DNA from 3 places in the Lachnoclostridium phytofermentans ISDg genome. Region 3 is predicted to be linked to each of the others. Evidence: a T-box and tRNA genes for the amino acid it is inferred to sense, from the RefSeq annotation. Region 3 holds a T-box; the other regions hold tRNA genes.

Region 1 (5,152 bases), 750 kb from region 3:
AAAGGTGAGGTATATGGGCTGACGCCTGCCCGGTGCTGGAAGGTTAAGGGGAGAGGTTAGACGCAAGTCGAAGCTTTGAACTTAAGCCCCAGTAAACGGCGGCCGTAACTATAACGGTCCTAAGGTAGCGAAATTCCTTGTCGGGTAAGTTCCGACCCGCACGAAAGGCGTAATGATTTGGGCACTGTCTCGACAATGCACCCGGTGAAATTGAAATACCAGTGAAGATGCTGGTTACCTGCGCCAGGACGGAAAGACCCCATGGAGCTTTACTTCAGCTTGATACTGGGATTCGGTGCTGCATGTACAGGATAGGTGGGAGACTAAGAAGTAGGAACGCCAGTTCTTACGGAGTCGCTGTTGGGATACCACCCTTGTAGTACTGGATTTCTAACCTGTAGCCGTGACCCGGCTAGGGGACAATGTCAGGCGGGGAGTTTGACTGGGGCGGTCGCCTCCGAAAGGGTATCGGAGGCGCTCAAAGGTTCTCTCAGAATGGTTGGAAACCATTCGTAGAGTGCAAAGGCATAAGAGAGCTTGACTGTGACACCGACGGGTGGAGCAGGTACGAAAGTAGGACTTAGTGATCCGGTGGTATAAAGTGGGATTGCCATCGCTCAACGGATAAAAGCTACCCTGGGGATAACAGGCTTATCACTCCCAAGAGTTCACATCGACGGAGTGGTTTGGCACCTCGATGTCGGCTCATCGCATCCTGGGGCTGTAGTAGGTCCCAAGGGTTGGGCTGTTCGCCCATTAAAGCGGTACGCGAGCTGGGTTCAGAACGTCGTGAGACAGTTCGGTCCCTATCCGGCGTAGGCGTAGGATATTTGAGAGGAGCTGTCCTTAGTACGAGAGGACCGGGATGGACTGACCTCTGGTGTATCGGTTGTTCTACCAAGAGCATGGCCGAGTAGCCAAGTCGGGACGGGATAAACGCTGAAGGCATCTAAGCGTGAAGCCCCCCTCAAGATAAGATATCCCATAGCATAAGCTAGTAAGACCCCTTAAAGACGATAAGGTTGATAGGACAAAGGTGGAAGTGTGGTAACACATGTAGCTGATTGTTACTAATAGGTCGAGGGCTTAACCTAAAAGGTTTGTTTAAACTTTTTTCTGAGTTGACAATGTCAACATCATTTATTACAATGTAGAAGTATTCCTCGATAGCTCAATGGTAGAGCACACGGCTGTTAACCGTGGGGTTGTTGGTTCGAGCCCAACTCGGGGAGTTATTAACAAGAATAACCATGATATGAATGATAAAATTGTTAATTGACAAGAATTAAATTATATGTTAATATTATTAGCACGGCTCCATGGTCAAGCGGTTAAGACACCGCCCTTTCACGGCGGTAACAGGGGTTCAAATCCCCTTGGAGTCATTTGTAAGATTGATAGTTAACTAAAGTGGTGAAAGCTACTATCGGTCTTATCTTTGTGAAAAAAAGATACTCTATTGAACATTGTGCCGACGTGGCTCAATTAAACGTAAAGTGAATACGCCGACGTGGCTCAATTGGCAGAGCAGCTGACTTGTAATCAGCAGGTTATCGGTTCGAGTCCGATCGTCGGCTTTTATGGCTTTTGATTTTCAAAAGACATGGACCTTTAGCTCAGTTGGTTAGAGCAACCGGCTCATAACCGGTCGGTCCCGGGTTCGAGTCCCCGAAGGTCCACTAGAGATAATTATACAAAGGATTATCTTACAGGAAATAAAAGAATTTGGCTCAGTGGCTCAGTTGGTTAGAGCGCCGCCCTGTCACGGCGGAGGTCGTGGGTTCGAGTCCCATCTGAGTCGTTGTAATCGAAAAGATTACACGACAAAAAATACTCAATATGTATTTGTTATCGAGTCATAAAGACCAGTTAAATTGGGATCTTAGCTCAGCTGGGAGAGCATCTGCCTTACAAGCAGAGGGTCATAGGTTCGAGCCCTATAGGTCCCATTCAACCGAAAGGTTATGCCGGCGTGGCGGAACTGGCAGACGCACAGGACTTAAAATCCTGCGGGACTAATCTCCCGTACCGGTTCGATTCCGGTCGCCGGCATTATCTTTGAATTTTTCAAAGATAATCAGTATGAAAATTTCATACTATGTACGTGTAGCTCAGCTGGATAGAGCGTCTGGCTACGGACCAGAAGGTCGCGTGTTCGAATCATGTCACGTACATTAGTGCCTGTAAATGCTGAGTTTACAGGCTTTTTTCATTTTATTGACATGATCTCATATCAAAATGGAAACCCTTGTGTCAGGTGTTGTGGTGTGGTTCTTAGGAACCCCTAGATACTAGATGCAGGGATATTTTTATTTAAATGTGTCACAGATATTTTAAAAAAATCGTCCAATATATTAAAATACCACTGTTCATTTATCTATTTTAAAGAATTCATTATCATAATAATCATCAATCTGTCTTGTCTAAGAATCCAAACGCTTACCCCTCAATAATTTAAATAGAACCTTATGGTTTAACTTAAAATTAGCTATCATAATCACTATATTCAGATTTAGAAACCTATTATTCTTGTATACCATAAATAGTATGCTATAATTAATAAGTAAGGGAAAAACAGTAAGTATTTCTCTAAGGGAGTTTCTTGTGTTATTTCGATAGTCAACAATTTATTGGCTATTTTTTTCTGCCGTCATAAACCAAATAAAATTATATTTACTAGACATAACTTGTACTAGTTAGTCATAGATTTACTTACGAATACCTTCAAGGACAACTTTAATACTACCCGCTTTCTTTAGTACATATAATATATCGAGGTGATAATCATGAGTAGTTGTACTGATATACTGTTGATAAGCTCTGTAGCATGTCGAATTGCAGAATGTCTTGATGACAACGAATTAGCATTGCTTGCAGCTGACTTGTTATTTTTAAGTGATGCACTTAATGCTATTGCGGTACGTAGAGCGGTTTGTAAGGATATCTGCGAAAAGAAAGCCGCAAACACAGCGAAGAATAGTAAAGATAGTAATGCTAATAGCGGCAATAATAATAGTAACAATAATAATAGTAACAATAATAATAGTAGCGAGAATAATGGTAGTAATGATAATAGAGGTAACAAAGGTAATAAAGACGGTAATGGTAATAAAGTAGGTAAAAATAATAAAGACAGTAAAAGTAATAATGGTAATAGCGCTAGTAGCGGTAGTAGTATAAAACAAATCAGTGATGAGAAAAACGTTATTACACCGGTAAAAAGAGAACAAAGCTCCGAAATGAAGACTAGTGGGAGTAGTAATATGAAAGCTACATTCACTAAAAATGATAATTCTATGAAGATGGGCGATAATAAAATCGTTGATATGTCAGAGGATATTAATCATAGTAACAAGAAATAGAATGATAGGATGAATGCAATTTCGATTCGGACCTTTATAAATAAATTACAAGAAGGAATATGTACATAATTCTTAGAAGTATACTTATTAAGTAAATTAGATAGACATTAATTCACATCAATGTCTATCATGAGTAAAAATTATATATAAAATATTTTGCTCAAAAATAATTTAAAAAATCTGATAGCAGAGATTAATGAGTATTGGTACTGCTGCTGAGCAAATAATACCATTGATTACAGATAATACTACGGTTTCTTCATTGGTATATCGAATTAACATAGGTAGGGTAGTATCTTCACTGGTAGCTCCTGCAGGAGCTATACAGGTTGGAAAATTCAAATACTTTGCTATGAGTGGGATACTAAAGAAAGAAAATATTTCTCTCATTAAATTACTTAAGAAAGTAATACTACCAAACGAAGCACCTGCGAACTCGCTTACCATAACACCAGATAAGCTATACCAACCTAATCCACTTGCCATAGCTGTACTGGTGTTCATAGAGATTCCAGTGATAAAACTACAAATAATACCTCCAAGTAACGATCCAATTATGATACCAAAAGGAATAATAAAAACTTTAACATGATATTCTTTAATTTTCTGTATAATGCCACGATTTAATCCGATGCTGATAGCTACTAAAAACATAAGTAAATAAAGGATATAATGAGTATGTTCTGTAACAAAATTAATGATTGTTATATCAATGCCGGATAATCCATAAACAATTCCTATTAACAGGGCAATTACGGTAAGTAGAACCATAATTAGTCCTCCTTTTCTTTTAGTTTCTTTTTCATAAATAATCTGGTTAATAAGTAAACAATTAAAGTAGAAAAGACTGTTGGAATAAAAAAGTATAGAAAACTAGTTAAACCAAGTGTTGATATCTCTTGAAGAAAATGCTCTCTTTTACCAAGCATAACCCCCATAGAAAAAATAATTAAAATGGTGCATACTATTTGCATTTTTTCATTCTTTTTTTTATGTTTCTCTGGAAAAAACCTTGATCCAATGAAAATTCCAATTCCCATAATAATGAGAATATCCATAATATAGCCTCCCTTCTATAATAAAGTCCTCTTTTAGAAAAAATCAAGAACAGATAATGATATGGATAAGAATAGAGAATTTTAACCTCTCTAAAGCCCACGAATCCTAATACAAACGTATATACTATAACAAATATTTTAACTTCAAGCAAGAGAAACGAATGATACGAAAGATATAAACAGTACTTGCTTATAATTTGGTGCTTCTATATAAATTTTAAAAATGAATCCTATTAAAATTAGAACTTTGAGTACTAAGAAGTTAAAATTTAGATAAATACATCAACACTTTGACGAATTAGCGTATAAAACTACGAGAAAGTTTTGATTTTTTGATGCTTCTATCAATACTACTGGATAATTTTTATCTGCTAGGAAATAGCTATGAATCTTGACTTTATAAATTGTTTGTGATATATTAAACCGTATCCGACATTGGTACAGATTACGTGTAATGACAAAATTCCTAACAGGTTACTTACTAGATTATATTACTTGAATTTAAAACCTGCAAACAGTATGTTTACAGGTTTTTCATTATAATTAGCTGCATTAAATTTTGTATAAGTGAATGTAATTCAATTGAACTTTGGTAGGATTAGGAAATATTATCATAAATTTAAACTAGAATTAGATAATTTATTAACGAAGTCTTTATTTGACTTCTTAAGGCTTTTTTAAGGATGTTAGGCATTTAATCTCCTAAGAAAAAGTTGGTTTAATATTTCATAA
Region 2 (5,152 bases), 730 kb from region 3:
GCAGAATGTTATTTGGGTATGTGGTATCGTAAACAAAAGCCAGATGGTACCTATAGTGGTGGTCCAATGTACGCTCTTGAATATGGATTACATAGCAAATGGTTGGCTGTTATCTTCTGCATCGCCACCTTATTCGTGGCGTTTAGTATGGGAGGTTTTACGCAAGCTCGATCGATAACAGATGCCACGAAGTCACTTGGTATCTCTCCAATCCTAACTGGAATTATTGCTGCTTTCTTAATCGGTCTTGTCATTGTCGGCGGAGTTAATTCCATTCAAAATGTTTGTATGAAGTTAGTACCAGCTATGGCTATCTTTTATGTTGCAGGCTGTGTAATTATTCTTTTCGTTAATCTTCCCTATGTCCTGCCGACTCTTAGCACTATAGTGAAAACCGCTTTTTCAACAAAAGCTGTGACTGGCGGAGTATTAGGCGGCTCCATCGGTATCGCCGCAAGGTATGGCATCTCACGGGGCCTTTTTACAAATGAGGCAGGCCTTGGTTCTGCTGCGATTGCGGCGGGTGGTTCTGCAATAACAGACGAAAGTTCAATATCAGAATCCGTTCCATCTAGTAGTAAAGCAAAAAGTACACAAAACCACTCCGATTCTCTTGATCTCCGTTATAAAAATCAAGCTTTAGTCTCCATGAGTGCAACTTTTTGGGACACTGTTGTAATGTGCGCTCTTACTGGACTTATCATAGTATCTACCATACTCAAAAATCCAGATTCAATTAAGGGATTATCAATGGGTGAATTAACAACCGCAGCTTTCGCCCAAATTCCATTTGGTGTATTCATGCTTCGCATCTCCTTAGTCGCTTTCGCTGTTGCAACTTTAATTGGTTGGAGCTATTTCGGCGAAAAAGCGGTAGAATACCTCTTCCCGAAAAAAGGAATCGATATCTACCGCCTTGTTTATATACTTATGATATTTTTTGGTTCTATAATGTCATTGGAACTCGTATGGGAAAGTTCTGATTTAATCAATGCTTTCATGACTATCCCAAATTTAATTGCACTATGGTTATTACGAAAGAAAATTAAATGTTAAATTTATTTCGTAATTGGTACATTTTGAATTTCAATTTTTAGGTACACAGAAGCAGGTGTTACTACCTTAGTTTCTTTATCAATAGTAGATGCAAGTCTAAAGTAGATAACATCATGCGGTGCAGGTGTTGCTTTTCCTACTTTTTTAATTTCAAATGGTTTATTTGTTGTCACTTTCGTCCATTTTACTTTAGATAAGTCTAAATTTTCACCCTGATGAAGAACTACATATTCGTAAGGAGCAGTCTTCGTAGCCGCTGGAAATGTCACTGTGGTTTTGTCTAAAGTAACAACATTACCAGTTGGCGCTGCTGGCTGCGCCTGAAACTCCACTACAACAGTAGAGCTGGCAACTTTCTTGTCTGAACCTGCAGTATAAAACTCAATGCTGACTGCTGAAAATTGAGTATTTGGTGCAACGGTTGAAGTAAATAATAAATCATAAAGACTTAAGGTCTTTACTTTTGAATCTGCTGGTGCAAATAGCCTGAATGCTGATTCTCCATTTTTTTGATACATGGTAGAGCCAGCTTTTAGTCCAGATACCTCCATTTTTGAATAGTCTATAGTAATCTTTGGAGGTGCCTCACGTTTTGGAATCTTAACATTGACAATTTTTCCTGCTCTTTCAGCTGTTGTTGCTTTTAGACGGAATTGTAAGGTGTATCCGGTAATCTCATAACTTGATAAAACTAAGTTACTATCACATTGAGTCCATATTCCATTAGCTCCTTTACGATATTCAACAAGCCTTGTTTGGTTCTCAAATTTTAATTTACCAGCCCCATTTTCAACATAATAGCTTACCTTAAAGTCTTTATCTTCCTTCGGTAAAGTAACCGCAGCAATAGCTTTGTCTTTATCGCCTTTAAAATAAATTGTATTATCGGATGTTTTTAAAAAAATCGATAAATCAATATCAAGACCATTATTAACGTTATTACCAGTCATTTTTTCCCATGTCTTCATCTTATCTTGTGAGAAATATAGTTTTGTACTAGTTGAAGTACCAGGCTTAACAGTAATTTTATCATTAGCATAATCTAATATAATATTCACCATTGTACCTTCTGTAATAGGCTCTATTTTCGTTAAAGCGGCGGGCACTGTTACTTCTTTATTATCCAATAGGGAAATCTCTCTGACTGATTTCACATTAGCTTGATCTACTGATTCCGTATCCTCTTCCTTTGAGAATGCAATCCGTGGCGCTAATTGGTCAAACAGTAGAAACGCTCCTACAAGAAAGCTTAAAGTAGCAAAAATCGCAATTGCTTTTTTTACTCTACTCTTATGCTCTGATTCTTTGTTCCTACTAACAATATAACTGTATTCCTCTTTTATTTCTTTCATCTTATCCCCCATTCCTGCACTTACCATGCGCATATGAAGTTTGTACTAAGGATAACGAATACTTAAATATAACAAGCTCTAAAACAACTGATTTTCGCCATCCTTGGCCTATCACTACTAGTTACTACTGATACTGGATTCCGTTTAATATCTGGTTGGATGCTTCCTCTCCACAAAGAATCTTTATTAGCTCTAAAGAAAACTCTATTGAAGTACCAGCTCCTTTACTCGTAATAATTTTCCCATCTACGACAACCTTATCGTTCGTTACAACAGCACCTGTAAGTTTATCCTCAAATCCCGGATAACAGATTGCACGTTTTCCTTTCAATAATCCATGCGTCCCTAATATCGATGGGGCTGCACAAATTGCCGCTAAGTAACGACCTTTTTTTTCGTAGTCTATAAGTAAATCCTTAAGTCCTTCATGGTCTAATAAATTTCTTGTGCCTAATCCACCGCCAGGCAGAACCAGCATATCAGCTTCTGATAAATCATCCTTAAATAATATATCGGCCATAACATCAATTCCATGAGCCCCATGAACAAGATTATTTTCAGTTATTGATACTGTAGTTACATCAACTCCTGCCCTACGTAGTAAATCTACTACAGTGAGAGCCTCTATTTCTTCAAATCCATCTGCTAAAAATACATATACTTTTGCCATAATAAAACCTCCTTAATTGGCATACTACTGTATTACAAAATAATTACCATCTTTTATTATATCAGATAATAACTGGAATTGATAGGATTCACTATCCAACAAGAGAAACTAAGATACTTATTCAAGATAAAAAATAGCTCTGCGCCTTGTATCAGACGAATTCCATTGAAACTTCACCCAATACTTAGCGCTGAGCAGAAAAAAAGAGGCTTTCGCCTCTTACCATTTACGATATTTAAGTAATCGGGGTGACAGGATTCGAACCTGCGACCTCTTGATCCCAAATCAAGCACTCTAGCCAAACTGAGCCACACCCCGAGGCAATATAAAAGACATGCCATCTTTTTTTGGAAAGTATGTATTTCTAGGAAATACACAAAGAAAAACTAATGCGGATGACAGGAATTGAACCTGCACGGTTGCCCGCTAGATCCTAAGTCTAGTGCGTCTGCCAGTTCCGCCACATCCGCATGTATTAGCAATTCTTATTGCTCTTTCCCACAGAGTTATTTTTTCTAGCTCTGTCATGAGACATCCGGGATTCGAACCCGGGACACCTTGATTAAAAGTCAAGTGCTCTACCGACTGAGCTAATATCCCATCTTTGCTAATCACTTAGCAGCTGGGCTAGCTGGATTTGAACCAGCGAATGCAGGAGTCAAAGTCCTGTGCCTTACCGCTTGGCGATAGCCCACTATTAAAATCTTTTATTATAAAAAGAATTAATATTTACAACTCATTGTTGCTAGGGTGGATAAAGGGATTCGAACCCTTGGCCTCCAGAGCCACAATCTGGCGCGCTAACCAACTGCGCTATACCCACCACAAATTTTTTCTTTTAGAAAGAAAAAATGTGCCAGAAGGGATTCGAACCCCCGACAACCGGCTTAGAAGGCCGATGCTCTATCCAACTGAGCTACTAGCACATTTAGCATATGTTTTCGATGTTATGCCAAACATCAAGCGGGTGATGGGAATCGAACCCACGTATCTAGCTTGGAAGGCTAGTGTTCTACCATTGAACTACACCCGCATGCGTGTTTTGCTATTCAATCGGGGTGACAGGATTCGAACCTGCGACCTCTTGATCCCAAATCAAGCACTCTAGCCAAACTGAGCCACACCCCGGTAAATAAAACCACACATCATATTCTGTTGCGCATCTTTAAGAAGTGTTCTCTGTCAGACGCAAGAGTTATTATATATGACAAAAAGGTGAATGTCAACACTTTTTTTATAAGATTTTTCATCCAGTTTATACCACTTGCTATTTCGTGATATCTTATAGGCTATCTTCAATGTAATTCAGTGTATAATGCGCTTCTCCTTTTGAATCAATCTCCATTAGGATAAACGTTGGTATTCGTCCAGCTTGTCTAGGCTGTGTAATACTACCAGGGTTAATGACAGCGAGGCTATCATCTTTCAAGTCAATCAATGGTTGATGAGTATGTCCAAACATTACAATATCTGCGCCATTTAATACAGCAGCTTCTTTTAGTTGCTCTGTCCCATAATTTACTCCATACCGATGTCCATGGGTTAACATTACATAGTATTTCCCGATTTCTAAAAATTTTTCACGTGGTATGTCGGTAAAATAATCATTATTTCCGGATACCATCTCAACTGGGCAGTCAGCTATCTCTTTGATATAGGATGCATCACCCTCATAGTCTCCAAGGTGAATTAGCATGTCAATAGGAGAAACTTTTTTTATAGCTCTCTCTAAATTAGTATATCTTCCATGGGAATCACTTACAATTAGTATATTCATGCGCGCTCTCCTAAACCTATAATTCTTCCTTCATTGCATTTAACGCTTTTGCCCTATGACTAATTGTATTCTTTTGCTCTGCAGTTAATTCTGCAGTAGTACAACCGTATTCTGGCACAACAAAAATTGGATCATAACCAAATCCATTTTCACCAGCTATCTCATATCCGATATTTCCTTCAATGGTTGCTCTTTTTACCTTAATTTCTCCGTTAGGCCAAGCACATGCAATGACACATACAAACCGGGCGGAACGTTTCTCTTCTGCTACGCCTTCAAGCAAAGATAAGATATGAT
Region 3 (5,152 bases):
CAAATTCGAGTGTAAAAAATCTTCGTTTTTCACACTCCCCCTAATTTACCACGCGTATATCATGATCTTGCTTGTGATATTGCTTAGACATAATTTTACTATATTCTAAAGATAGACATTGAAAAAGGCAATCATATGGTAAAATTATTACATTTTCTTAACATATTATACCAGATACTAAACTAGAGATACAAAAAAGGAAAAATCACAATCTTTTCAAATTTAAAATTTAAAATTATCCCTAACTTCTTTTTTCTGTCTATGAAAGTATCTTTTCGCTTTCATAGACAGAGTATTCAAAATCAGTAAAACTCTCCTTTACTTATGGTACGGTTCACCGTAACATAAATAAAGGAGAGTTTACATCTTGTCTTATTAACTGATTAACTCGTAGAACTTTCTAATTGGTGAAAAATAAATCCGCTAACTACACCAATTATTTTACAACAATATTAATAATTTTACCTTTCACATAGATCTCTTTTACAATTGCATTTCCTTCTATTGCTTTTGCAACGGTAGGAACTTCCTTCGCCTTAGCAAGGGCAGAGTCATTCTCTTCATCCACAGATAACTCCACAGTACCCTTCACCTTACCATTTACTTGAACACCAATCGTAATAGTATCTTCTTTGATAGCGTCTTCATCATAAGTCGGCCAGCTCTCATTAGCTAGTGTATTGTTATGGCCCAAGACATTCCACATCTCTTCACCAACATGAGGACAAATACAAGAATACATCTTAATAAAGCCTTCTGCATACTCTCTTGGGCAAGATCCAACTTTATATACACTATTTACAAAAATCATCATCTGGCTAATGGCGGTATTAAAGCCTAATTGTTCGAAGTCGCTTGTCACTTTCTTCACTGTCTGATGATATACTTTTGTTAAGGAATCCTTATTGTCGTCTGTAATGTTCTCTTCATTAGTAAAGAATGTCCAAACACGATTAATGAATTTTCTTGCGCCTTCTACACCTTGTTGATTCCATGGTTTAGATACTTCTAAAGGTCCCATAAACATCTCATAAAGTCTTAAGGTATCTGCACCATAATCTCTAATGATATCACTTGGATTTACAACAAATTCTGGGAAACGTTTACCCATCTTTATACCATTGGAACCTAGAATCATTCCTTGATGAACTAATTTCTTAAATGGCTCTTTTACTGGTGATAAACCTTTATCATATAAATAGCGATTCCAAATTCTTGAGTACATTAAGTGTCCAACTGCATGTTCTGGACCACCAATATATAAATCTACTGGTAACCAATGCTTTAGCAATTCTTGATTTGCAAATTCTTCTTGGTTATCTGGATCGATATAACGCATAAAATACCAGCTTGAACCTGCACTACCAGGCATAGTTGAAGTTTCGCGCTTTCCTTTTACGCCGTCTTTTTCATATTGTTTCCACTCAGTTGCATTTTCAAGAGGAGCCTTACCATTCTTACCTTTGTAATCTTCAAGTACAGGTAAAATAAGTGGTAATTCGTTATCGCTTAATACATGGATTTCATCATTTTCTGTATAAACAACTGGCACTGGTTCTCCCCAATATCTTTGTCTAGCAAAAATCCATTCACGGAAATGGTAATTCACAGATTTACGTGCAACTCCCATCTTGCTTAACTTCTCAGTAATAGCTCCTTTGGCTTCTTCTACTGTAAGTCCTGTAAATTCTTCTGAGTTCATTAACTTGCAACCTTTGCCAAGATAATCACCCTTTTCAAATGCTTTCTCACTTACATCTGCTCCATCAATTACTTGAATCATAGGGATGTTATGAACCATCGCATATTCAAAGTCTCTTTGGTCATGAGAAGGAACTGCCATAACTGCACCTGTTCCATAGCTTGCTAATACGAAATCACCGATGAACAAAGGAACTTCCTTACCATTCACTGGATTAATTGCATAGATACCCTTTAAGATACAACCTGACTTTGTCTTATTAAGCTCAGTACGGTCCATATCATTCTTCTTAAGAGTTTCATTAATATAAGCTTCTACTTCTTCTTTATTCTCAATTCTAGGCATCAAGTCTTTCACAATCTGACCGTCTGGAGCAAGTACCATGAAAGTAATACCGTAAATTGTTTCAATACAAGTTGTATAGATAGAGAAATTACCGCCACCAACAATCTCAAGATCAACTTCCACACCTTCGGATTTACCAATCCAGTGTCTTTGCATATCCTTAGTGGATTCTGGCCAATCGATTTCCTCTAAGCCTTCTAATAATTTTTCAGCAAAAGCTGGCTGATTGATTACCCATTGCTTCATATTTTTACGGATAACTGGATAACCACCACGTTCCGATTTACCATCAATAACTTCATCATTTGATAATACTGTACCAAGTTCTTCACACCAATTTACTGGCATATCAATGTATTTTGCATAACCATCTAAATATAATTGTTTGAAAATCCATTGTGTCCATTTATAGAATTTGGGGTCACTAGTAGCAATCATTTTAGACCAGTCATAGTCAAAACCAAGTTCTTTTAACTGTTTTGAGAAAGATTCAATATTCTTTTCAGTAAATCCATTTGGGTGATTTCCTGTACTAACAGCATATTGTTCTGCTGGCAAACCAAAGGAGTCATATCCCATTGGATGCAATACATTATAACCTTGCATACGTTTCATACGTGATACAATGTCAGTTGCAGTATATCCTTCTGGATGTCCTGCATGAAGACCAACTCCTGATGGATAAGGGAACATATCTAATACATAATATTTAGGTTTACTAAAGTCCCATACATCGGTTTTAAATGTTTCTTTCTCTTCCCAATATTTCTGCCATTTCTCTTCAATTTTATTTGGATCATATAGTTGTTCCATATTTTTTCTCCATTCTTTTGCTTTTAATAAATTAAAAAAATCCCTTCGCCTCCAATAAAGAGACGAAAGGATAAACCTACCGCGGTACCACTCTAATTCAGGGCTAACCCTGCACTTAAATTCTATAACGGGAATTCCCGCTAAGGTCTACTTATGTTCAACCTCAGAGTTCATAGACGAGTTCAAAGCTTCCCAGATTATCTTCCACCTACCGATAACTCTCTGTTACTGGAACCTACTTTTACTACTTCTAATCATAACTTTTTTCTTATTTATCTGATAATACACTAACCTTTTCTTTGCAATATGTCAAGGGGAACTATGAAAAATTAAAGAAATCGATCTCATTTATCACTTTCATTCGTATCTTTTAACATTACTTAGGTACGGTTCACCAAAGCATATGTGCGTATCGCCGTAGCATATGTGCGTATCATCCTTTGAGAGTTCCTAAGAACTGCCTTTTATAGTAATTTAATCAGTGCTTCTAATTCTTCTGATAAAGCTTTTGCAAGCACAAAATTAGTATCCTTTAGAGCCAAGGCTATTTTAGTTTCCACTTCTTTTTTCTTTTGTTCAATTTCTAAATAGTCTTTATCAAAATGATTCGCATAAATCATCTTTCTGAATTTTCGTATACTCATTTTTCTAATCGTCTTATCTTCAATGAGCAAAACATAATCCATACAGTTTGCTATAGAATAGAAATCATGAGAGATCATTAAAATCGCGCCATTATAGTTTTCTATGGCTTTTTCTAGTGCTATTTGTGAATAAGTGTCTAGATGACTGGTTGGTTCATCAAGTAGCAACAGATTCGCTTTACTAGCAGAAATTTTAGCCAACTGAAGTAAGTTTTTCTCTCCACCAGATAAAGCTTCAATCTTTTGATTCATGAGTTCTTCCTCAAAACCATAGTTGAAAAGATGTGTTCGAATCTCATCATAATTTTTAAATCCAGCCTCAAAGAACTCTTCTTGCATCGTATTCGATTCATTTAGCATTTCGCCTTGAAGTTGAGATAAAAAAGCCATTTGAACATCTTCGTGTATCTCAATAGACTCATGATTATTTTTAAAGATTTCACGAAGTAAAGTTGTTTTTCCGCTACCATTTGGACCTATAAGGGCCACCTTATCAGTAGAGTTAATTTCAAAGTTAACATTCTCTAAAAGTACATCTTTAAATGAGGCACTGTAATCATTAACTTTTAAAACAATCGTTTCTTCGATTTCATTTTCTGTAACTAAACTGATTTCCGGTTGTTTAATATCAACAAATGGCTCTTTTATTCTACGTTCTTCTAATCTTCGTAAAAGTGAAACTCTGGCATCTAACGCTCGCCCTCTAGAGGCACAGGTGTAATAAGTTGCGGCAAATCTTAGTTTATCGATTATTTTCTTATTTCTCTCAATTTCCTGTGCATCAGCATCCGCTAGTTCTTGTAACTCGATTTTACTTTGAAGTAACGAGAAGTTATAATCAATATATCTTCCATTATACTCTTGGAGTTCTGTGTTTTCTAAGTGTATTATTTTATTAAAACAATGATTCAATAGATATCGGTTGTGCGTAATAACTAGCATAATCCCTTTGTGTGAATTAATTAGATTTTTAAGTGCATTAAGGTGTTCAAAGTCTAAAAATACATCAGGTTCATCCATAATCATTAAGTCTGGCACTGTTAGCATTTCCTTAATCACTTGAATAAGTTTGAATTCCCCACCACTAAGTTTCGATACCATAAGATCTTCATACTTACTTAGGTTGGCTAGATTTAGTTTCTTAGTAATATTACTTTCGAAATCATCCCCACCAATTGCATCTAATGCATCCAACGATTGTTGGTATTTTTCCAGTAAAGAATCGATATCCGAAGATGTTTCCATTTCAGCACAAATAGAGTTTATTTCATTTTGTAACTTAATGAATTCTTCCGCAATATATTCGAATACTGTAATTTCTTTTGTTTTATCCAATTGCGAGAACTGACTTACATACCCAATTCTACAGTTAGGGGTTATCTCTAACTTTCCATCGAATATATATCTTTCAGGGTTCATAATTATATCTATTAATGTACTTTTTCCAGTGCCGCTTGTTCCTATAAAAGCACAATGTTGATCATCTTCTAATGTAAATGAAATTTTATTATATAAATCCTTTTGTGGAAAAGAGTAGGATAGGTTTTCAACTTTAATCATATTATTACCTTTCTTTATGAATAAAAAAGGGGCTGTTTCACAATAATTTTACAGTCCCTTCCATATATTATCTCTCAATCATAATTTT

Evidence for each region. A T-box is a leader RNA that pairs with one kind of tRNA and senses whether it is charged. The one in region 3 lies ahead of leuS (leucine--tRNA ligase), so its partner is inferred to be a tRNA-Leu.
Region 1: it has a tRNA-Leu gene. The T-box ahead of leuS (leucine--tRNA ligase) is inferred to sense a tRNA for this amino acid. The anticodon was not compared.
Region 2: it has a tRNA-Leu gene. The T-box ahead of leuS (leucine--tRNA ligase) is inferred to sense a tRNA for this amino acid. The anticodon was not compared.

The regions. Positions count from the first base shown of each region.
Region 1 covers NC_010001.1:450,141-455,292, forward strand. The annotation lists rRNA gene CPHY_RS01910 (23S ribosomal RNA) at 1-1,094, shown strand, start outside; tRNA gene CPHY_RS01915 (tRNA-Asn) at 1,161-1,232, shown strand; tRNA gene CPHY_RS01920 (tRNA-Glu) at 1,314-1,385, shown strand; tRNA gene CPHY_RS01925 (tRNA-Thr) at 1,505-1,577, shown strand; tRNA gene CPHY_RS01930 (tRNA-Ile) at 1,606-1,679, shown strand; tRNA gene CPHY_RS01935 (tRNA-Asp) at 1,728-1,801, shown strand; tRNA gene CPHY_RS01940 (tRNA-Val) at 1,877-1,949, shown strand; tRNA gene CPHY_RS01945 (tRNA-Leu) at 1,967-2,052, shown strand; tRNA gene CPHY_RS01950 (tRNA-Arg) at 2,101-2,174, shown strand; gene CPHY_RS21555 (DUF6774 domain-containing protein) at 2,787-3,362, shown strand; gene CPHY_RS01960 (lysine exporter LysO family protein) at 3,534-4,133, opposite strand; gene CPHY_RS01965 (hypothetical protein) at 4,136-4,420, opposite strand.
Region 2 covers NC_010001.1:470,643-475,794, reverse strand. The annotation lists gene CPHY_RS02100 (alanine/glycine:cation symporter family protein) at 1-1,056, shown strand, start outside; gene CPHY_RS02095 (hypothetical protein) at 1,059-2,408, opposite strand; gene CPHY_RS02090 (DJ-1 family glyoxalase III) at 2,533-3,078, opposite strand; tRNA gene CPHY_RS02085 (tRNA-Pro) at 3,322-3,396, opposite strand; tRNA gene CPHY_RS02080 (tRNA-Leu) at 3,469-3,548, opposite strand; tRNA gene CPHY_RS02075 (tRNA-Lys) at 3,606-3,678, opposite strand; tRNA gene CPHY_RS02070 (tRNA-Gln) at 3,701-3,772, opposite strand; tRNA gene CPHY_RS02065 (tRNA-His) at 3,828-3,901, opposite strand; tRNA gene CPHY_RS02060 (tRNA-Arg) at 3,931-4,004, opposite strand; tRNA gene CPHY_RS02055 (tRNA-Gly) at 4,041-4,111, opposite strand; tRNA gene CPHY_RS02050 (tRNA-Pro) at 4,132-4,206, opposite strand; gene CPHY_RS02045 (metallophosphoesterase family protein) at 4,361-4,855, opposite strand; gene CPHY_RS02040 (XTP/dITP diphosphatase) at 4,872-5,152, opposite strand, start outside.
Region 3 covers NC_010001.1:1,196,013-1,201,164, reverse strand. The annotation lists gene leuS (leucine--tRNA ligase) at 437-2,860, opposite strand; T-box leader at 2,916-3,127, opposite strand; gene CPHY_RS04980 (ABC-F family ATP-binding cassette domain-containing protein) at 3,325-5,064, opposite strand.